Regions from separate parts of the Streptomyces sp. NPDC002125 genome, predicted to be linked through region 2. Evidence: riboswitches for the same ligand, from Rfam matches in the RefSeq annotation. Region 2 holds a riboswitch; each other region holds the start of a gene.
The links. Region 2 has a riboswitch for cobalamin ahead of ACWCQM_RS36335 (ABC transporter substrate-binding protein). Riboswitches for the same ligand answer to the same signal wherever they lie in the genome.

Region 1 (7,100 bases), on a different contig from region 2:
CCCGGCACGGGCACGGCAGGCTCCCCGGGATGCCGTCCACCACGGCCCGGAGAAACAGACGGACCGTCAGCACAAGAGTTGGCTTCAGGCCAAGTGCGCCCCGGAGGCGATCACCCGCGAATCATGCATGATCGACGGCATTTGCCCCCTCTACGAGGCCAAATGGCGCCGCCGCACGGCGAACCCGTTACTCGGTGGATACCCGTGCGTAAGCCCAACCCGGCTCAAATCGGCCGTAGCCGCTGCTCGTACGCCTTGCTAACTTCCCGGTCCCAGAGGCAGTGAGACGTACGTGTGAAAGGGAAGCACATGACCTCCCCGGCTCCAGCGCCCAAGATCCCTCAGCTGTGGGTTCCCCTTCCCTCGGGTATCCACCCGCAGTGGCGTGAGATCGACGCCAACTCGGCTGCCTGGCTCGACCGTTACGGCCTCTACTCCGACCCGGCGCAACGCGAGCGGCTGACGCGCATAGCCGTGGGCGAGATCACGAGCCGGGGAGCGCCCGACGGACGGCTCGCGCCCCTCCAGTGGACCGCCGACTTCCTGATGTGGCTCTTCGCGTTCGACGACGAGTACTGCGACGAGGGGCCGGTCGCGATGTCTCCCGACGCCACCCTGCTGATGATCACCAAGCTCCAGCGGATCATCGACGTCCCTTGGACCGCCGCCACCGACGACAACTACAGCGCCGCGCTGCACGAGCTGCGCATGCGGCTCGACGGACTGACGACTCCGGTGCAGACCGCCCGCTGGGCCGCCAGCTTCCGGGCGTACCTCCAGGGTCAGGTCTGGATGGCCGCCAACAGTGCCTACGGACGGATACCCACGCTCTCCGACCATCTGGCGGTCCGGCTGGACTCCTCCGGGGTCAAGATCTTCTCGACGCTCAGCGAGATCATCCACGGGTACGACCTCCCCGCGGCGGACTACGAGCGCCATGACGTACGGGCGTTCGTCGAGGTCTTCGCCGCGATCATCGGCTGGTCCAACGACCTGGTCTCCTACCACAAGGAGCGCGAACGGAGCCACGAGGGATTCGGGAACATCGTCGACCTGATCGCCCACGAGCGGAACTGCCCGCTCGACGAGGCGGTGGCCGAGGCCGCCACCATGCACACCAGCGCCATGACCCTCTACCTCCGGCTCCGCGACCAGATCCTGGCCGCCGCCGGCCCGGAGCTCCGCCGGTGGATCACGGGCTGCGACTCCTGGATCCGTGCCGACTACGACTGGTCGCTCACGACCAACCGGTACGTCAATCCGGAGAACCCCGCCGACCTGCCGTCCGGCTCCGCGGCGGCCCCGCTGCGCGCGGCGGCGGACAAGCCGCTGCCGATCGACAGCATCGCCTGGTGGTGGACCCATCTGAAGGACTGAGACTGCCGGGAGACGCTTCGGGGAGCGGCGCGCGCCGCTCCCCGGTCCGTCGGCGCGCCCTCAGGTCTGGGGACGGCTGCCGTGGTTCGCGCCGTTCTTGCGGCGGGCCTTCTTCTTACGACGTCGCTTCGAGGACATCGATCCCTCCTCATCCTGTAGTTTCTGCACACTTTCAACCGAAATGTCACTTCCGGCAACCACAGTGCCCCTTACCCGTCGGCGCGGCGGTAAACACCAGGTCCGGCCGCATCCGGGTGGCGTGCGCCACGGCGCCGGGGAGGGCCGGCGGAGCACGACGGGCCGACGGGCGTCCGGGGCCGGCGTCAGTGCCCGGCGGAGACCTTCACCAGCACGACCGCGACCCCGATCGCCGCGTCGGCCACGCCCGCCAGCACCGCCGTGAACACACCGCCTCCCAGGCGCACTCCACCCACGCAGCCCCAGAGGAAGAGCGAGACGACGCCCAGGACGGCCGCCGTCATCAGCGCGGTGGACAGATACAGGACGTCCAGGGCGGCGAGGGCGATCATCACGGACGGGCTCACCGCGCACGACAGCAGAGGGCTGCTGACGTAGAGCATGCGGCGCAACTCGTGCCCCCTGGCGAAGTGCCGGTGGACCGTGCGGTGGGCCTGCTGGTCGGCCACGAGCGCCGCGAGCCACAGCCCCAGTGCGGTCGTCAGGACCGTGGCCAGGGCGCCTGCGGCACCGGCGTTGCTCAGGGACAGGCCCACCACCACGGCGATCATCGTGATCGTCGCGTAGATGCGCTCCTTGAGCCGGCCCGCCATCACGTCGGCCGCCTTCTCCTGCGGCACTCCTGATCGCCCGTCCTCCGACATCCGGTCTCCCTCACCGCGCGTACGTCACGCGACCCCGTTCCGGCACCTTCCGGCGCCGTGGCCGCGGCCCTCAGCATGCCTGGCCGGCCACCGTGATCCCGGAACCGTCCCCGGCGGGCCGCACGGGGAGTCACGCAGGGCGCGCGCGGGTGGGCCCGCTTGTCACCGTCCCCGGCCTGGGGCTAGTGTCGCCACGCCTTGGTGAACGGGAAATCGGTGCGATACCGGTGCGGCCCTCGCCACTGTGATCGGGAAGTCCGGCTCCGGCCCTCACGGGCAGCCACTGGGTCCTCGGACCCGGGAAGGCGGAGCACGGGCGGTGTCACCCGTAAGCCAGGAGACCGGCCAAGGCACTTCAACCATCCACGAGGTGCTGGAGAGGGTCTGCTGAGCCATGCACATAGCCGAGGGTTTTCTGCCTCCGGCGCACGCGATCGCCTGGGGTGTCGCGTCCGCGCCGTTCGTCGTCCACGGAGTCCGTTCACTCACCCGTGAGGTCCGGGAGAACCCCGAGAGCACACTGCTCCTCGGGGCCGCCGGGGCCTTCACGTTCGTCCTGTCCGCGCTGAAGCTCCCTTCGGTGACGGGGAGTTGCTCGCATCCCACCGGCACCGGGCTGGGAGCGATCCTGTTCCGCCCGCCGATCATGGCGGTCCTGGGCACCATCACCCTGCTGTTCCAGGCCCTGTTGCTGGCCCACGGCGGCCTGACCACGCTCGGCGCCAACGTCTTCTCGATGGCGATCGTCGGGCCCTGGGCCGGATACGCGCTCTACCGAGTGCTGCGCAGGAGCGGCGTGCCGCTGATGGCCGCGGTGTTCTTCGGAGCGTTCGCCGCCGACCTGTCCACCTACTGCGTCACCAGCGTGCAGCTGGCGCTCGCCTTCCCGGACCCGGGCAGCGGTTTCCTGGGCGCGCTCGGCAAGTTCGGCTCCATCTTCGCGGTCACCCAGATCCCACTGGCGGTGAGCGAGGGGCTGCTCACCGTGCTGGTGATGCGGCTGCTCGTGCAGTCCAGTAAGGGCGAGCTGACGAGGCTCGGCGTGTTCCTCAGCGGGAAGCGGGCCGGCACGAAGACGGCGGAGAAGACCGGGGCGGTGGCGTGATGAACAGGAACGCGAAGATCAACGGTCTGCTGCTGCTCGTGGTGGCCGCGCTGGCCGTCCTGCCTCTGGCCCTCGGCCTCGGCGACGACGAGAAGGAGCCGTTCGCCGGCGCCGACGCCCAGGCCGAGACGGCGATCACCGAGATCGATCCCGGCTACGAACCCTGGTTCTCCCCGCTGTACGAACCGCCTTCCGGGGAGATCGAGTCGGCCCTGTTCGCCCTCCAGGCCGCGCTCGGCGCGGGCGTCCTCGCGTACTACTTCGGCCTGCGGCGCGGACGCCGCCAGGGCGAACTGCTCGCCACGGCACGGCTCGATGCCGCGGGCACCGGAAGCGGCGCCGGGCAGTCCCCGGCGCGGGGGGCCTGAGGGCGGGTGCTGCCGATCGACGCGGCGGCGCACAGCAGTCACTGGCGCCGCCGCCATCCCCTGGACAAGGCCGTGCTCGGCCTCGGTTTCACGGTGCTGGCGATCTCGCTGCCGCCCTGGCCCGGAGCCGCCCTCGTCCTCGTCACCGCGCTCGCCGTGCTGCTCGGCCCGGCGGGCGTGCCCGTGCGCCGGCTGTGGCGGGCCTACCGGGTGCCGCTGGGCTTCTGTGTCACCGGGGCCGCCACCCTCCTCGTCCAGGTCGGCGGCCCCGGGGGGCTCGTCTCCCTGGCCGACGGCGGTCCCGTACGCGCCGGGGAGCTGCTGCTGCGCACCTCGGCCGCTTCGCTCGGTGTCCTGCTGTTCGCCTTCACCACCCCGATGTCCGACCTGCTGCCCCGTCTGGTCCGGGCGGGGGTGCCCGCGCCGGTGGTGGACGTCGCCCTGGTGACGTACCGGATGAGTTTCCTGCTGCTCGACTCGATGCGCCGGATCAGGCAGGCGCAGGCCGCCCGGCTCGGGCACACCGGCCGGGCCGCTGCCTGGCGGTCCCTGGCCGGGCTCGGCGCCACCGCGTTCGTCAGGGCTTTTGACCGCGCGGCCCGGCTCCAGGCGGGGCTCGCCGGACGCGGTTACGACGGCACCTTGCGTGTCCTGGTGCCCGAGGCCCGCGTCTCCGTCAGGTTCACGGCCGTGAGCGTCACGCTGCTCGCGGCGCTCGCCGCCCTGACCTTCGTCCTTGAGAGGCCGCTGTCATGAGCGACTCCGTACTCCTCGCCCTGCGGGGCGCTTCCTTCGCCTACGAGGACGGGCCCGAGGTGCTGGGCGGCCTCGACTTCGACGTACGCGAGGGCCGTGCTCTCGCCCTGCTCGGCCGCAACGGCAGTGGCAAGACCACGCTGATGCGGCTGCTCAGCGGCGGACTGCGCCCGCGCGAGGGCCGGTTGACGGTCCAGGGGGGCCCGGCCACCTACGACCGCAAAGGGCTGACCCGGCTGCGGACGACGGTACAGCTGGTCGTGCAGGACCCGGACGACCAGCTGTTCGCCGCTTCCGTCGCGCAGGACCTGTCGTTCGGGCCGCTGAATCTGGGGCTGCCCGACACGGAGGTCCGGGGCAGGGTGGACGAGGCGCTCGCCGCCCTCGACATCGGGCACCTGGCCGACCGTCCGACCCATCTCCTCTCCTACGGACAGCGCAAGCGGACCGCCATCGCGGGGGCGGTCGCGATGCGCCCTCGCGTGCTGATCCTCGACGAGCCGACCGCCGGGCTCGACCCGGACGGCCAGGAGCGGCTGCTCGACACCCTCGGCTCGCTCCGCGCGAGCGGCACGACCGTGGTGATGGCCACGCACGACGTCGATCTCGCCCTGCGCTGGGCCGACGACTGCGCGGTCCTCACCCCGGGAGGTGTCCGCTCCGGTCCCGCGCCCACCGTGCTGGCCCGGACGGATCTCCTCCGGGAGGCGGGGCTGCGGCTGCCCTGGGGCATCGCCACGGCCCGGCTGCTGCGCGCCCACGGACTGCTGGACGCGGGGGCACCCGGGCCGCGCACCCCCGAGGAGCTCGCGGCCGTCGCCTCCGGTGCGGAGCCGCCTCAGGGCCCGGGATAGATCTGCCGGACCCGTTCGTCGTGGGCGCGCTCCTCCGAGGTGCCCGGCATCGCTGCGGACCCGTGCTCGGTCACCAGGCAGTGGCTGGTGACGCGGCGTGCCGCGCATGAGGTCCCGCAGGGCTCGCCCGCGTACACGTGCGCCGCCCGGCCCTGTGACGGGCCGGGCGGCGGACGCACCGGTGCGGGAGCTGTGTCAGAGCGAGGTCATGACGTGCTTGATCCGGGTGTAGTCCTCGAAGCCGTACGCCGAGAGGTCCTTGCCGTAGCCGGACTTCTTGAACCCGCCGTGCGGCATCTCGGCGACGAGTGCCATGTGGGTGTTGATCCACACGCAGCCGAAGTCGAGATTCTTGGACATCCGCATCGCCCGTGCGTGGTCCTTGGTCCACACCGAGGAGGCCAGGGCGTAGTCGACGCCGTTGGCGAACTCCACGGCCTGGGCCTCGTCCGTGAAGGACTGGACCGTCATGACCGGGCCGAAGACCTCGTTCTGGACGATCTCGTCGTCCTGGCGCAGGCCGGAGACGACGGTCGGGGCGTAGAAGTAGCCCTTGTCGCCGACCCGGTGGCCGCCCGCCTCGACCTTGGCGTGCTCGGGCAGCCGCTCGACGAAACCGCTGACCTGGGCGAGCTGTCCGGCGTTGTTGAGCGGGCCGTACAGCACGTCCTCGTCGTCCGGCAGGCCGGTCTTCGTGTCGGCCGCCGCCTTGGCGAGGGCGGCGACGAACTCGTCGTGGACCGACTCGTGGACGAGGATCCGGGTGGCGGCCGTGCAGTCCTGGCCCGCGTTGAAGAAGCCGCCGACGACCAGGTCCTCGACCGCCTTCGCCAGGTCCGCGTCCTCGAAGACCACGGCGGGAGCCTTGCCGCCGAGCTCCAGGTGGACCCTCTTGACGTCCTTGGACGCGCTCTGGGCGACCTGGATCCCGGCGCGTACGGAGCCGGTGATGGACGCCATCGCCGGGGTGGGGTGCTCCACCATCAGGCGGCCGGTGTCACGGTCGCCGCAGACCACGTTGAAGATGCCGCGGGGCAGTTCCAGCTCGGCGAGCACCCCGCCGATGATCTCGGCGATCAGGACCGTGGACGCGGGGGTGGTGTCCGAGGGCTTGAGCACGACCGCGTTGCCCGCGGCGAGCGCCGGAGCGAACTTCCAGACCGCCATCAGCAGCGGGTAGTTCCAGGGCGCGACCTGTGCGCACACACCGACCGGCTCGCGCCGGATGATGGAGGTCAGACCCTCCATGTACTCGCCGGCCGAGCGGCCCTCCAGCATCCGCGCCGCGCCCGCGAAGAAGCGCACCTGGTCGATGGCGGGGGCGAGTTCCTCGCTGTGGGTGAGGTGGAGCGGCTTGCCGGTGTCGCGGCTCTCCGCGGCGACCAGCTCGTCCGCCCGCGCCTCCATCGCGTCGGCGATCTTCAGCAGCGCGCGCTGGCGCACGGAGGGCGTGGTGTCGCGCCAGACCGGGAAGGCGGCTGCCGCGGCGGCCATCGCCGCGTCGACGTCCGCCGCGCCGGAGAGCGGGGAGGTCGCGTAGACGGCGCCCGTGGAGGGGTCCACGACGTCGAGCGTGCGGCCGTCGGCGGCGTCGGCGAACGCACCGTCGATGTAGTTGCGGAAGGTGGTGCTCATGGAACGTCGCTCCTGGTCAGGCGGTGGTGCGGGCGGAAAGGTGCTCGTGGACGGCGCTCCAGCGGCCGTCGGCGGCCCGGGCGAAGACGACGGTCTCCCGCTCGTGGACCGTCTCCTCACCCGCGTGCGTGGCGACCCGTGTCTCGACGTCGTGGCTGAAGAC
Region 2 (7,100 bases):
GATGGTTCGTCGGCTCGTCCAGCAGCAGTTCGCGCGGCCGCTGGGCGAGCGCCCGGGCGATCTGGACACGCTGGCGCTCGCCTCCGGACAGGGTGTGCCAGGACTGGCCCGCACGGTCGGCGAGTCCGGTGCGTGCCAGCGCCTCGCGTACGGCGTCCTCGTCGTCGGGTCCGGGCGCCGACCAGGCGCGACGGTGCGGAATGCGGCCGAGGCGTACGACGTCCGCCACGTTCATCTCGACCTGGGTGACGGCGTGCTGGTCGACCACGGCGACACGGCGGGCGACACTCCTGCGGCCGGTCTCGGCGAGGGTGCGGCCGTCGAGGGTGACCACGCCCCGGCCGGGGGTCAGCACGCCCGCCATCACTCTGAGCAGCGTGGTCTTGCCCGAGCCGTTGGGTCCGAGCAGCCCGGTCGTGCTGCCGGGCGGCGGGGCGATACTCACCCCGTCCATGACGAGCCGTCCGCCCGCCTCCCGGCTGACCCGCGACGCCCTCAGCCCTTCGCCGGGCGCGGGTGCGACGGTCCCGGGGTGCTTCTGAGGGCTCATGCGCTCCTCCGCGTGCGGTAGAGAACCAGGACGAAGGCGGGTACGCCGATGAGGGAGGTGACCACGCCGACCGGAACCTCCTGAGGGTCGAGGACGGTCCTGGCCAGGGTGTCGACCCAGACCAGGAAGACGGCCCCGGCGAGCGCGGTGAGCGGCAGCAGCCGTCGGTGCCCCGAGCCGGCCAGCGCACGGGCCGCGTGCGGCAGCACGAGGCCGACGAACCCGATGGCACCCGCAGAGCTGACGAGGGCCGCCGTCAGCAGCGCGGTCGCGCAGAGCAGCACGATCCGGGTGCGGGCCACGTGCACCCCGAGAGCGGCAGCCGCGTCCTGGCCGAAGGCGAAGGCGTCGAGCGTACGGGCGTGACCCAGGCAGATCAGCAGTGTCACGGCCAGCACGGCGGAGCACATCCACACGTCGCCCCAGCCGACCCCGCTCAGGGAGCCGAGCAGCCAGAACAGCACGCCCCGGGTCTGCTCGGCGTCGGCCGCGGTCATCACCACGAAGGAGGTGAGCGCCGAGAAGAGCTGCATGGCCGCGACCCCGGAGAGGACGACCCGGTCGGTCGAGCCGCCGAGGGTGTGGCTGAGCAGCAGGACGAGGGCGAAGGAGCACAGGGCCCCGACGAATGCCCCGGCCGGGACCGGGACCACTCCCCCGCCGACGCCGAGCACGACGACCACGACCGCGCCGGTGGACGCCCCGGAGGAGACGCCGAGGACGAACGGGTCGGCGAGCGGATTGCGCAGCAGCGACTGCATCACCGTGCCGCACACCGCGAGCCCGGCCCCGCACACCGCGGCGAGCAGGGTGCGGGGCATGCGCAGGTTCCAGATGATGCCGTCGCGGATCGGGGTCAGCCGGGGTTGGGCGAGCCCGAGGTGCGAGGCCACGGCCGACCAGACGTCCGGGACGGAGATACGGGCGGGGCCGATCGTGACGGCGACCGCGACGGACAGGAGCAGCAGGGCGAGACCCCCGGCCCACAGGAGGCCGTCGCGCACGACGCGGGCTCCGGCGGCGCGGCCCGCCGGCGGCAGCTCCACGCGTACGTCCGGGGCGTGTCCGGTGTCCGTCACCCCGCGAGCCCGAACGAGCGGAGCCCGGCCGCGACGCGCTCCACGCCCTCCACGGTCCGGATCGTCGGATTCATGGCCTGGCCGCTGAGCAGGACGTACCGCTTGTGCCGTACCGCGTCCATGTTCTTCGTGGCGGGGTTGGACTCCAGGAACTCGATCTTCTTCGCGGCGCTCTCGGCCGTCTGCGACTTCCGGGTCAGGTCGCCGATGACCAGGACGTCGGGGTTCCGGTCGGCGACGGTCTCCCAGTTGATCTGGGGCCATTCCTCGTGGGTGTCGTCGAAGACGTTCTCCGCGCCGAGTTCCCCGGTGATGATGCCGGGGGCTCCGCAGCAGCCCGCCATGTAGGGGGCCTCGGAGTTGGCGAACCAGTAGAGCAGGCTCGTTCCGGACGCGTCGATGCCCTTGGTCGCGGCACCGATCCGGGCCTGGAGCCGGGCGACGAGCGCGTCGCCCCGCTCCGGTACGCCGAACACCCGCGCGAGCTCGCGTACTTCGGTGTAGACGCTGTCCATGGTGAGCGGCTTCGTACGGGAGCCGTCGCCACTGCCGCTGTTGTCCTTGGCGGTGCAGTCGGCGGGCGAGACGTACGTCGGCACTCCGAGGTCCTCGAACTGCTCGCGCGGCGCGACGCCGCCCTTGCCGAGGGTCGATTCGAACGAGGCGCTGACGAAGTCGGGTTCCACGGCGAGGACCTTCTCCGAGGAGGGGCGGTTCTCCGCGATGCGGGGGATCTTCGTCTCGGCCTTCTCCAGGCCCTTCATCACGGGATCGGTCCAGGTGGAGGTCCCGGCGAGCCGGTCGGCGAGGCCCAGGGAGAGCAGGATCTCCGTCGATCCCTGGTCCAGGGAGACCGCGTGGCGCGGTGCGGAGTCCACGGTGACGGTGCGTCCGCAGTTCGTCAGCGTCACCGGAAATCCGGCGCCGCCCCCTCCCGGTGCGGCTCCGGTGGTCCCGGTGCCGCCGCATGCGGTCAGCAGGACAAGTCCCATGAGGACCGGGGTGGTTCGGCGTGCGGTGCTGGCTATGGGCGGCACAGGGTCCCTCGGCGTCTCTGGGCTCATGCGCGGAGCCCGTACGGAGTTCCGCTCCCGGGTGCGGAAGCGGGTGCCAGCAGGTCTTCGGACTCGGGTTCGTCCGGACGGGGCGCCTTCCCGGGGCACCCGAGGATGTCCCAGTGGCCGTGGCCCCGCCCGTCCCCCTCACCGCTGCGCGTCAGCTCCGGATTCGCACCGGATTCCCTGACTCCACGTGGAGTGTGACTGGCGTCTGCAAGCTATCACGCGACGTGACGGCGGCTTCTGCGGCCGGTGCGGATCTCACTTCCGGGGCCCTCGGCCGGTACGACGGGCAGGGCCGGTACGGCGGGCGGGACGTCGTCCTCCGTACCGGCCGGCAGGTCCTCGGGCGGGTCAGCCCTTGGGGCGAACCGATTCGCCGCGGCGTCTGCGCGGTCCCCCTCCCACGCGGGCGAGCACGGACACCGTGCCCCAGTAGGCCAGCAGGACCGCGCTCGTGCCGAGGATCTCCAGGCCCTCCGCGACGCGGCGGCCCATCGGCCGTGCCTCACGGGCCGGGGACGGGGCGCTCATCGGGCGTCCGCCGGACCGCTGTTCCAGGGGCCCCGGGGGTCGTCGTAGGCGTCGGCGTAGCCGGGCCCCGCGATGGGCCAGTCGGCGAGCAGTTCAGCGGGCAGGGCGAAGGAGTCGGCCAGTTGGGGGGCGTGCGCGGCGACGGCCGTGATCAGCTCCTCGGCGGTCTCGGCCAGTGCCTCGGTCTGAACGGCGCTCAGCAGGCCCGCGGCCAGCAGGTCGCCGCTGTTGCGGGCGACCCACTCCACGGCGAACAGCCGCTCCAGTTCCCCCAGCCGCTCTCTCGCCGCCCCCTCGGGCAGTGCGGCGCGGGCCTCGGCGTAGGCCTCGGCGGCGTGCCGGTAGGCATAGGCCTCGACTCCCCGGATCGCGGGCCCGGACGCCGCGTTCCACTGCGCGAGGACGTCGGTGTCCGGCACCCGCAGCGCCCGGGTCCTGGCGCGGTCGAACCAGATGTCCTCCACCGCGGCGAGGAGCCGGACCAGGAAGCGCGGGTCGGCGAGGTCGCCGGGCTCGCCGGTCCCCTCGCGCCCGGGCTCGGCGGGAACACGGCCGGGCCCGTCCGGCCCGGCCGGGACACTCCCCGGCGCGTCCGGCCCGGCCGAGAGGAGCAGGTCGGCCGCCGCCTTGGCGTAGAGGGCGATGTTGTCGCCCTCGGCCGTGATGGCGCCCTCCACACCCGTGACGAGTTCGGTCATGCCGTTGTTCTCCAGCAGCGCCTGCGCGCCGCAGCGTTCACGGCTCTCGACGATGACCTCCCGGGCCCGCCAGGTGATCCATGCCTTGGCGACGTCGACGAGCGTCCCCGCCTCGGCCCTGCCGCCCTCCTCCGTACAGCTCTCCCAGCGCTCCTGTGCCCTGCGGTGCAGCAGGCTCATGGCGAAGACCTTGGCCATGGCCGAGGCGAGCGGCCCGTGGTGGGTGCGGTGGGCGTTGACCGGTACGGGCGGTGTGCGCCGGGAGCCGGAGATCATCCGGTGGCCCCCGTAGCGCACGGCGACCGCCAGGGTCGCGCGGGCCGAGCCCGCCGCGCAGGCGCTCATCGAGACCCGGCCGTGGATGACCCTGCCGATCGAGGTCAGGAAGCGCCGCCGCCTGTCCCCCGGTGCCGTCCTGAACTCCCCCCGGGCGCCCTCCTCCCGGTCGGCTCCCAGCAGGGCGTCACGTGCCACGAAGAGCTGGTCGAAGGAGGTCAGACAGTGGTCCACGGGGCTGCCCATCCGGGCGGGCAGCCGCCGCACCCTGATGCCGGGCAGCGCGCGCTCCTCGTCGGTGAGCGGCACCAGGAAGAGGCGTACCCCGTGGTCGGAGCCGTCGGCCACCAGACGTGCGGCGACCAGCCCGGACTTGGCCCCGCCCGCCGGGCTGGTGTTGGGCATGAACTTCTGCGCGCCCGCGTTCGGGGTGTGCAGGACGAATCCGTCGCGCTCGCGGTCGTACGTCGCGGTGGTCTCCATGGCCGCCGCGTTGTTTCCGTGTGCCACCTCCGTGCACAGGAACGTGCCGATGCGGCGCAGGGACAGATAGTCCGACAGGTCCCGGTGGCCCGCGCCGTCCTGATCGAGGAGGCTGCCGAGGAAGAGGTTGTAGTGGATGCCCGCGACGGTGGTCAGCGCGGGGTCGACCGGCCCGAGCCAGGCGTGCAGGGCGGCCAGGGCGCGTGGGTCGGCGGCGAGGCGCGCCCCGCTGTCGAGGGAGAGGTTGAGGACCCGCAACCGGTCGTAGGCGAGTTCCAGTCGCTCTTCGGGCGTTCCCCCGGCGGGGCGGCGGAACGGTTCTGTGCTGATCAGCCGCTGCCAGAAGCCGTGTTCGCGGCGGTGTTCCGGACCGAGGAGGACGGCGGTCAGCAGTTCGGTGGTGGACGGTGGAGCGGTTTCGGTGAGGGTCACGGTCATACCGGGCTGAACGAGGAAGGTGCGTCCGAGGACACCCCCGTCACTCCGATCACCCGGGTACAGGCGCGCTGGTCAGAGCCGCTGCCAGCTCCTCCTCGTCGGGAGGCAGCGCACCGGCCCGCCGGACGGTCACGGCAGCGGAGGCCACACCGTGGCGCAGGACGTCGCCGAGGGTGGCGGCGTCCAGGGAGCGCAGCCGTGTGCGGGCCTCCGCGCCGAGCAGTCCGTGCGCTACCAGGGCGTGCAGCGTGCCGGACATGAAGGCGTCGCCCGCGCCCACGGTGTCCTCGACCCGGACGGGCGGCGCCCCGATGCCGACGGTCCCGCCGGGCAGGAACGCCTGGGCGCCCTCGGCTCCCCGGGTGAGCAGGACGACGGCGGGCCCGGAGCGCAGCCAGCGCTCGGCGGCCTCCTCCGGGGTCTCGTGCGGATACAGCCTGCGCAGGTCCTCGTCGCTGGCCTTGACGATGTCGCTGAGCGCGACGCAGCGCTCGGCTCGCCGGACGGCGGTGGCGTGGTCCCCCATCAGGCCGGTCCGCACATTGGGGTCGTAGCTCACGGTCGCGGCCGTACGGAGCGCTTCGACCAGGCCCAGGACCGTGTCCGCGCCGGGTTCCAGGGCGGTGGCGAGGGACCCGGTGTGGACGTGCACGGGTGGCTCCCCCGGCCGCTCGACCGGGCCCAGCGTCCAGGTGATCGCGAAGGCGTAGGCCGCGCGGCCCTCGTCGTCCAGCTCGACGGTGGCGGCCGGGGTGGGCTCCGGGCTCCCGTCCGTCAGCACCCGCACCCCGGCGCCGGCGAGGTGGTCCCGGATCAGCCGCCCGTCGGCATCCGGACCGAGCTGGGTGATCAGGGTGGTGTCGCGGCCGAGCCTGGCCAGCCCGTACGCGACGTTCGCGGGGCTGCCACCGGCGTGGGTGCGGTCCGGCGCGCCCGGCGTCCGGACGATGTCGGCGACGCATTCGCCGATGACCAGGAGGGCGGGGCTGTCGGGCATGGGTGCGGGTCTCCTGGGGAACGCGGGCGGGCCGGCCGGTGGAGCGCGGCTGTCACGGGGCAGGGCGCCGCCGATTCTGCCCGGTGCGCGGGGGCCGTGGAGACCCGGGGTTCAGGGGGTGTCCCCGCGCCCCTCGTCGCCGTACCGCCGCTCGAACTTCGCGACCTGGCCCTCGGTGTCGACCACCCGTGCCTTGCCGGTGAAGAACGGGTGGCTCTCGGCGGAGATCTCGACGTCGATGACCGGATAGCTGTTGCCGTCGTCCCAGTCGATGGTCTGCTCGCTCGACGCGGTGGACCTGGTCAGAAAGGCGTAACCGGCGGAACGGTCGCGGAAGACCACGGGACGGTACGACGGGTGCTTGTCCTGCTGCATGCCTGCTCCTGGGGGTACGGGGATCTCGCGTCCCGCTCCGGGCCAGCGTCCCGAACCCCGGGTGCGGGCGCGATCGGGGGCGTCCGTACGGAGCAGTGCTTCAGGCCCCGCCCCACTCCGGCGCCGGAGCGCCGGCGGTGCGCCGGGCCCAGAGCAGCGCTCCGGCGAGCAGGACGGCGGCGGTGAGCAGCCAGGGCAGCGGTCCTGCGGGGAGCAGGCCGACGACCAGGCCGGCGGCGGCTCCGGTCAGCTGCTGGGCGAGCGACTGCACGGACAGGGCGGTCGCCCGGCCCGCGGTGTCGACGCGGCGGTGCAGGAGGTCGCTCTCGCTGGGACCCGCGGCGCCGAGGCCCAGGTAGACCAGCCCGTATCCGGCGGCGGCGAGGGCCGCCGCCGGGGCGCCGGACGCGGTGACGGTGGCGCCGAGCACCAGCAGGCCGGCCGCACCGGCGCCGAGGCTCACCAGGACCGCGCGCTCCCCGTCCCCCGTGACCCGGGCGACGAGCGGCGCCAGGCGGCTGCCGAGCGCGGAGCAGACGAATCCGGCCGCCGCGAGTCCGGCGAAGAGCACCGCGCCGGACTCCGGGGCCCCGGTCAGCGCGGCGGCGCGGC
Region 3 (7,100 bases), on a different contig from region 2:
TCGGACTTCGTCCGGGGGCGCTTCGGCTCGAAGGGGCTCTCGCTGGCGGTCGCCCTCACGGGCATCCTCGCCACGATGCCGTACATCGCGCTCCAGCTGGTCGGCATCCAGGCCGTGCTGGACGTCATGGGAGTCGGCGGCGGCGAGACCACGCACTGGTTCATCAAGGACCTGCCGCTGCTGATCGCGTTCGCGGTCCTCGCGGCGTACACCTACTCCTCGGGCCTGCGTGCGCCGGCGCTGATCGCGTTCGTCAAGGACGGCCTGATCTACCTCGTCATCGCGGTGGCGATCATCTACATCCCGATAAAGCTGGGCGGCTTCGACAACATCTTCGCCGCGGCGAACGAGAAGTTCTCGGCGGCGAACGAGGCGGCGGGCAAACCCGTGGCCGGACTCGCGCCGGGCGCCTCCGGCCAGTGGGTGTACGCCACCCTGGCACTGGGCTCGGCACTGGCCCTCTTCATGTATCCGCACTCGATCACGGCGACGCTCTCCAGCCGCAGCCGTGAGGTGATCCGGCGCAACACGACGATCCTGCCGCTGTACTCGCTGATGCTGGGTCTGCTGGCCCTGCTCGGCTTCATGGCGATCGCCGCCGGGATCAAGGTGGACAACGGACAGCTCGCGATCCCGCAGCTGTTCGAGAACATGTTCCCGGACTGGTTCGCGGGTGTGGCCTTCGCCGCGATCGGTATCGGCGCGCTGGTGCCGGCCGCGATCATGTCGATCGCCGCGGCGAACCTCTTCACCCGCAACATCTACAAGGACTTCATCAAGCCCGACGCGACCCCGGCCCAGGAGACCAAGGTCTCCAAGCTGGTCTCGCTGCTGGTGAAGGTCGGCGCGCTCGCTTTCGTCCTCACCATGGACAAGACGGTCGCGATCAACTTCCAGCTGCTGGGCGGCATCTGGATCCTCCAGACGATGCCCGCCCTGGTGGGCGGCCTGTTCACCCGGTGGTTCCACCGCTGGGCCCTGATCGCCGGCTGGGCGGTCGGCATGATCTACGGCACGGTGGCCGCGTACGGTGTCGCCAGCCCGACCCAGAAGCACTTCGGCGGGTCCTCGAAGGAGATCCCGGGCATCGGCGAGATCGGCTACATCGGTCTCACCGCGTTCGTGCTGAACGTCCTCGTCGTGGTCGTGCTGACCTTCGTCCTCAACGCGGTGAAGGCCCCGGCGGGCATCGACGAGACGTCCCCGTCCGACTACACCGCGGACGTGGGCGACCCCGGCGTCCAGGAGAAGCTCCCGCCCGCCACGGTGGGTGCCCCGGGCGGTCACTGACCCCCGCGGGCACCAGGAGGGCGACGCCGTCCCGGCAGGGTCCACCCTGCCGGGACGGCGTCGTTCGTGCCCCCGGAAACAGGGAGGCGTCCCCTCGTCCGGCTGCGGCAGACTGCGCCCATGGACCTATCGATCAGGCGGATCCGGCCCGCGCAGTACGAGGCCCTGGCCGGGATCACCGCCGAGGCGTATCTCAGGGACGGGCTCCTGGACCTCGGCGCCGACGACCCCTATCTGGAGAAGCTCCGCGCCGTCGGGCAGCGAGCGGCCGAGACCGAGGTGCTGGTCGCGGTCGACGGCGACGGCCGGCTGCTGGGCGGCGTCACCTACGTCGCGTCCGGCGGCCCGTGGGCGGACGTCGCCGCCGCGGACGAGGCCGAGTTCCGGATGCTCGCCGTATCCCCGGAGGCTCGTGGACGGGGCGCGGGCGAGGCGCTCGTACGGGCGTGCGTGGACCGGGCGAGTGCCGCCGGAGGGTGCTCCGGGATCGTCCTGTCGACGCAGCCGGCCATGCGTGGCGCCCACCGGATCTATGAGCGCCTCGGCTTCGTACGGACCCCGGAGCGGGACTGGAACCCGCTGCCCGCCCTCCGGCTGCTGACGTACCGCCTGGCTCTCTGACTCCTCCGCGACACAACATGTGGGGGCTGCCTCAGCAGGCAGCCCCCACATGTATGCTCGACCTCGCTGTCGCCGCAGGGGAATCCGGTGCGAATCCGGAACTGTCCCGCAACGGTGTGATCGGTGTGCTTCGGCGCACCCGAAGTCCGAAGACCTGTCGACAGCGCGTCCGGCTCGACCGAACCGGACGCCGAGACGTCCGGGCCCCGCGGAGGGCCGGTGGACGCCGTGCACGCCGTGCTGCCCTTTCGCGGGCTCGGTCGTGCCCCGGCTGCCCCGCTCCCGCAGGCCCAGAGCCGAGCGAGGGATAGCCCCAGTGACCATCGCGCCAGCCGATCCGGTTTCGGCCGAGGAATCCGAAGGCCTTGCGGCCGACGCCCCCGGGACCGCCCTGCTGCGGACCCTGACCGGTCTCACCGCCGATCTGCCCGACACCGACCCCGGACGGGTCGCCGCCGCCGCGCTGCGCGGCCGGAGCGCGCGGGCGGACGAGGCCGAGCTGCGCTCGCTGGCCACCGAGGCCGCCGCCGGCCTGATCTCCGAGGACCCGGCCTACTCCCGGCTCGCCGCGCGGCTCCTCACCCGCACCATCGCGGACGAGGCGGCCGGACAGGGGGCGGTCTCCTTCTCGGCCTCGGTCGCCACCGGACACCGCGAGGGCCTGATCGCGGACCGTACGGCGGAGTTCGTCGCGCTGCACGCAGACGCTCTGGACGCGCTGGTCGGGCAGGCGCTCGCCGACGGGGCCGACGACCGCTTCGGCTACTTCGGGCTGCGGACGCTGTACAGCCGCTATCTGCTGCGCCACCCGCTCACCCGCGAGGTCGTCGAGACCCCGCAGCACTTCATGCTGCGCGTCGCCGCCGGGCTCGCCGAGGACACCTCCGAGCGCGCCCTGGAGGAGGTCGCCGCGCTGTACGGCCTGATGAGCCGGCTGGACTATCTGCCCTCCTCCCCCACCCTCTTCAACTCCGGCACCCGGCACCCGCAGATGTCCTCCTGCTATCTGCTGGACTCACCGCTGGACGAGCTCGACTCCATCTACGACCGCTACCACCAGGTGGCGCGCCTCTCCAAGCACGCGGGCGGTATCGGCCTCTCCTACTCCCGTATCCGCGCGCGCGGTTCACTCATCCGGGGGACGAACGGGCACTCCAACGGCATCGTGCCGTTCCTGAAGACGCTCGACGCCTCGGTCGCGGCGGTCAACCAGGGGGGCCGGCGCAAGGGTGCCGCCGCGGTCTATCTGGAGACCTGGCACGCGGACATCGAGGAGTTCCTGGAGCTGCGCGACAACACCGGTGAGGACCAGCGGCGTACGCACAACCTCAACCTGGCGCACTGGATCCCGGACGAGTTCATGCGCCGGGTCGACGCGGACACCGAGTGGTCGCTGTTCTCCCCGGCGGACGCCCCCGAGCTGGTGGACCTGTGGGGCGACGAGTTCGACGCCGCGTACCGCGCCGCCGAGGCCAAGGGGCTGGCCCGCAAGACCATGCCGGCCCGTGAGCTCTACGGGCGCATGATGCGCACCCTCGCGCAGACCGGCCAGGGCTGGATGACGTTCAAGGACGCGTCCAACCGCACGGCGAACCAGACCGCCGAGCCGGGCAGGGTCGTCCACTCCTCGAACCTCTGCACCGAGATCCTGGAGGTCACCGACGACGGTGAGACGGCTGTCTGCAACCTGGGGTCGGTCAACCTCGGCGCGTTCGTCGCCGACGGCACCATCGACTGGGAGCGGCTGGACGCCACCGTGCGTACGGCGGTGACCTTCCTGGACCGTGTCGTGGACATCAACTTCTACCCGACCGAGCAGGCCGGGCGTTCCAACGCCCGCTGGCGGCCGGTGGGTCTCGGCGCGATGGGCCTCCAGGACGTCTTCTTCCAGCTGCGGCTGCCCTTCGACTCCCCCGAGGCCCGCGCGCTCTCCACGAAGATCTCCGAGCGCATCATGCTCGCCGCCTACGAGGCCTCCTGCGGCCTGGCCGAGAGGTCCGGCCCGCTGCCCGCCTGGTCCGAGACCCGCGCCGCCCGGGGCGTGCTGCACCCCGACCACTACGCCACCGAGCTGAACTGGCCGGAGCGCTGGGACGCCCTGCGCGCCCGGATCGCGAAGAGCGGGATGCGCAACTCGCTGCTGCTCGCCATCGCGCCGACGGCGACGATCGCCTCGATCGCCGGGGTCTACGAGTGCATCGAGCCGCAGGTCTCCAACCTCTTCAAGCGCGAGACGCTCAGCGGTGAGTTCCTCCAGGTCAACGCCTACCTGGTGGACGAGCTGAAGAAGCTCGGCGTCTGGGACGCCCGGACCCGCGAGGCACTGCGCGAGGCGAGCGGCTCCGTGCAGGGCTTCGCCTGGATCCCCGAGGACGTGCGGGCGCTGTACCGCACGGCGTGGGAGATCCCGCAGCGCGGTCTGATCGACATGGCGGCGGCCCGTACGCCGTTCCTCGACCAGAGCCAGTCGCTGAACCTGTTCCTGGAGACGCCGACGATCGGCAAGCTCTCCTCGATGTACGCGTACGCCTGGAAGCAGGGGCTGAAGACGACGTACTACCTGCGTTCGCGCCCGGCGACCCGGATCGCCCGCGCGGCGTCCGGGACGGCCGTCGCCGCCGCTCCGATTCCCGTGCAGCAGGCAGCCGCTCCCGACGCGGACGCGATCGCCTGCTCCCTCGAAAACCCCGAGTCCTGCGAGGCCTGCCAGTAATGAGCACCACCGAGAACAAGAACCTGCTCGACCCGGGCTTCGAGCTGACCCTGCGCCCCATGCGCTACCCGGACTTCTACGAGCGCTACCGGGACGCGATCAAGAACACCTGGACCGTCGAGGAGGTCGACCTCCACTCGGACGTCGCCGACCTCGCCAAGCTGTCGCCGGGCGAGCAGCACATGATCGGCCGGCTGGTCGCGTTCTTCGCGACGGGGGACTCGATCGTCTCCAACAACCTGGTGCTGACGCTCTACAAGCACATCAACTCCCCCGAGGCGCGGCTGTACCTGTCGCGCCAGCTGTTCGAGGAGGCCGTGCACGTCCAGTTCTATCTGACGCTGCTCGACACCTATCTGCCCGACCCGGAGGACCGCGCGGCGGCCTTCGACGCGGTCGAGGAGATCCCCTCGATCCGCGAGAAGGCTCAGTTCTGCTTCCGGTGGATGGACTCGGTCGAGAAGATCGAGCGGCTGGAGACGAAGGCCGACCGCCGCCGCTTCCTGCTCAATCTGATCTGCTTCGCCGCGTGCATCGAGGGGCTGTTCTTCTACGGCGCGTTCGCCTACGTCTACTGGTTCCGCTCGCGCGGTCTGCTGCACGGCCTCGCCACGGGCACCAACTGGGTGTTCCGTGACGAGACGATGCACATGAACTTCGCGTTCGAGGTCGTGGACACCGTCCGCAAGGAGGAGCCGGACCTCTTCGACGACGCCCTCCAGCAGCAGGTCACCGACATGCTGAAGGAGGCCGTCGAGGCGGAGCTGCAGTTCGGCCGCGATCTGTGCGGCGAGGGCCTGCCGGGGATGAACACCGAGTCGATGCGCCAGTATCTGGAGTGCGTCGCCGACCAGCGGCTCACCCGGCTCGGCTTCCCGCCGCTCTACGGCTCCGAGAACCCGTTCTCGTTCATGGAGCTCCAGGGGGTGCAGGAGCTGACCAACTTCTTCGAGCGCCGTCCCTCCGCGTACCAGGTGGCGGTGGAGGGGTCGGTCGGCTTCGACGACGACTTCTAGATCCTGGCCCAGGACCTGAGGTGGGGGCGCCGCGTGGCCGTGAACGGCCGCGCGGCGCCTGCCGTTTCCGGGGGTTGCGCCTCGTGGCGGCGTTCCGCCGCCTCCCGCAGCTCGCGGTCGATGCGGCGCTCGCGGGCGAGCCCGAGGACCGCGGGCAGCAGGACGAGGGCGAAAAGTACGGCTATGGACAGGAAGCTCAGGAATGTGTTCATGGCTCTACTGTCGTCCGTGCGGCTCGATTCCGGCAGTGGCAGGACTGTCATGCAGCATCGAATTACTGCCACACTCATCTCATGCTGAAGAATGTCGCCGCTCTGCTGCTCGACGAGGTCCATCCCTTCGAACTGGGCGTCCTGTGCGAGGTGTTCGGGCTCGACCGCTCCGACGAAGGGCTGCCGGTCACCGACTTCGCGGTGGTGTCGGCGGAGGGGCCCGTCCTCCGGACGCACGCCGGGTTCACCATCAGCACCCCCCACGGTCTGGACCGCCTGGAGGAGGCCGACCTCGTCGCCGTACCGGCGGGGAGCCACTTCGTGGGGCGGGAGTATCCCGTGGAGGTCCTGGACGCCCTGCGCCGGGCCGTGGAGCGCGGGGCGCGGGTCCTGAGCGTCTGCTCCGGCGCGTTCGTCCTCGGCGCCGCCGGGCTGCTGGACGGCCGCCGCTGCACCACCCACTGGCGGCACGCGGAGGAGCTGGCCCGCCGCTTCCCGCAGGCCCGTGTGGAGCCGGACGTGCTCTACGTCGACGACGGCCCGGTCATCACGTCGGCGGGCACGGCCGCGGGGATCGACGCCGCTCTGCACCTCGTCCGCCAGGCGCACGGGCCCGCCGTCGCGAACGCCATCGCCCGCCGCATGGTGGTGCCGCCGCACCGGGACGGAGGGCAGGCGCAGTACATCAAGCGGCCGCTGCCGCGCACCCGGTGCGACACGGTCGGTGAGACGCTCGCCTGGATGGAGCGCCATCTCGACCAGGAGCTGACCGTCGAACAGCTGGCGGCCCAGACGCACATGTCGCCGCGCACCTTCGCCCGCCGCTTCCAGCAGGAGACGGGCACCACTCCGTACCGCTGGCTGCTCCGGCAGCGGATGCTGCTGGCACAGCACCTCCTGGAGACCTCGGACGAGACCATGGACACGATCGCGGGGCGGACCGGCTTCGGGAACGCGGCGGCACTGCGCCATCAGTTCGTACGCGCGCTCGGTACGACTCCGAACGCCTACCGCCGCACCTTCCGGGGACCGGCCGAACTGACCGAGGTGGCCTGAGCGGACGGCCCCCGGAGGGGTGCAGGTCAGATGCCGCAGCTGGAGGCGGACCAGAAGTGGCTCGGCCCCTGGTTCACGTGGATGTGGTCACCGTGGCCGGGGTAGCCCGGGCCGAGAATCCCGTTGAACCCGTGGTAGCGGGCCTGAAGCGCGATGGTGCACAGCGAGTGCGGTCCGGAGCCGAGGTCGACG

Region 1: linked by a shared signal. The riboswitch ahead of ACWCQM_RS34890 (energy-coupling factor ABC transporter permease) and the one ahead of ACWCQM_RS36335 (ABC transporter substrate-binding protein) in region 2 are both predicted to bind cobalamin.
Region 3: linked by a shared signal. The riboswitch ahead of ACWCQM_RS02620 (ribonucleoside-diphosphate reductase subunit alpha) and the one ahead of ACWCQM_RS36335 (ABC transporter substrate-binding protein) in region 2 are both predicted to bind cobalamin.

The regions. Positions count from the first base shown of each region.
Region 1 covers NZ_JBSFDD010000031.1:28,023-35,122, forward strand. Annotated here, with positions in the region: gene ACWCQM_RS34875 (terpene synthase family protein) at 310-1,377, shown strand; gene ACWCQM_RS34880 (50S ribosomal protein bL37) at 1,438-1,515, opposite strand; gene ACWCQM_RS34885 (hypothetical protein) at 1,701-2,219, opposite strand; cobalamin riboswitch at 2,402-2,583, shown strand; gene ACWCQM_RS34890 (energy-coupling factor ABC transporter permease) at 2,614-3,324, shown strand; gene ACWCQM_RS34895 (energy-coupling factor ABC transporter substrate-binding protein) at 3,324-3,692, shown strand; gene cbiQ (cobalt ECF transporter T component CbiQ) at 3,699-4,448, shown strand; gene ACWCQM_RS34905 (energy-coupling factor ABC transporter ATP-binding protein) at 4,445-5,302, shown strand; gene ACWCQM_RS34910 (gamma-aminobutyraldehyde dehydrogenase) at 5,498-6,937, opposite strand; gene ACWCQM_RS34915 (nuclear transport factor 2 family protein) at 6,954-7,100, opposite strand, start outside.
Region 2 covers NZ_JBSFDD010000034.1:31,248-38,347, reverse strand. Annotated here, with positions in the region: gene ACWCQM_RS36345 (ABC transporter ATP-binding protein) at 1-550, opposite strand, end outside; gene ACWCQM_RS36340 (FecCD family ABC transporter permease) at 547-1,596, opposite strand; gene ACWCQM_RS36335 (ABC transporter substrate-binding protein) at 1,626-2,621, opposite strand; cobalamin riboswitch at 2,725-2,911, opposite strand; gene ACWCQM_RS36330 (hypothetical protein) at 3,042-3,221, opposite strand; gene ACWCQM_RS36325 (acyl-CoA dehydrogenase family protein) at 3,218-5,116, opposite strand; gene ACWCQM_RS36320 (carbohydrate kinase family protein) at 5,166-6,113, opposite strand; gene ACWCQM_RS36315 (type B 50S ribosomal protein L31) at 6,225-6,488, opposite strand; gene ACWCQM_RS36310 (MFS transporter) at 6,589-7,100, opposite strand, start outside.
Region 3 covers NZ_JBSFDD010000001.1:599,467-606,566, forward strand. Annotated here, with positions in the region: gene mctP (monocarboxylate uptake permease MctP) at 1-1,290, shown strand, start outside; gene ACWCQM_RS02615 (GNAT family N-acetyltransferase) at 1,411-1,911, shown strand; cobalamin riboswitch at 1,965-2,087, shown strand; gene ACWCQM_RS02620 (ribonucleoside-diphosphate reductase subunit alpha) at 2,228-4,624, shown strand; gene ACWCQM_RS02625 (ribonucleotide-diphosphate reductase subunit beta) at 4,624-5,640, shown strand; gene ACWCQM_RS02630 (hypothetical protein) at 5,637-5,852, opposite strand; gene ACWCQM_RS02635 (GlxA family transcriptional regulator) at 5,934-6,908, shown strand; gene ACWCQM_RS02640 (D-Ala-D-Ala carboxypeptidase family metallohydrolase) at 6,935-7,100, opposite strand, start outside.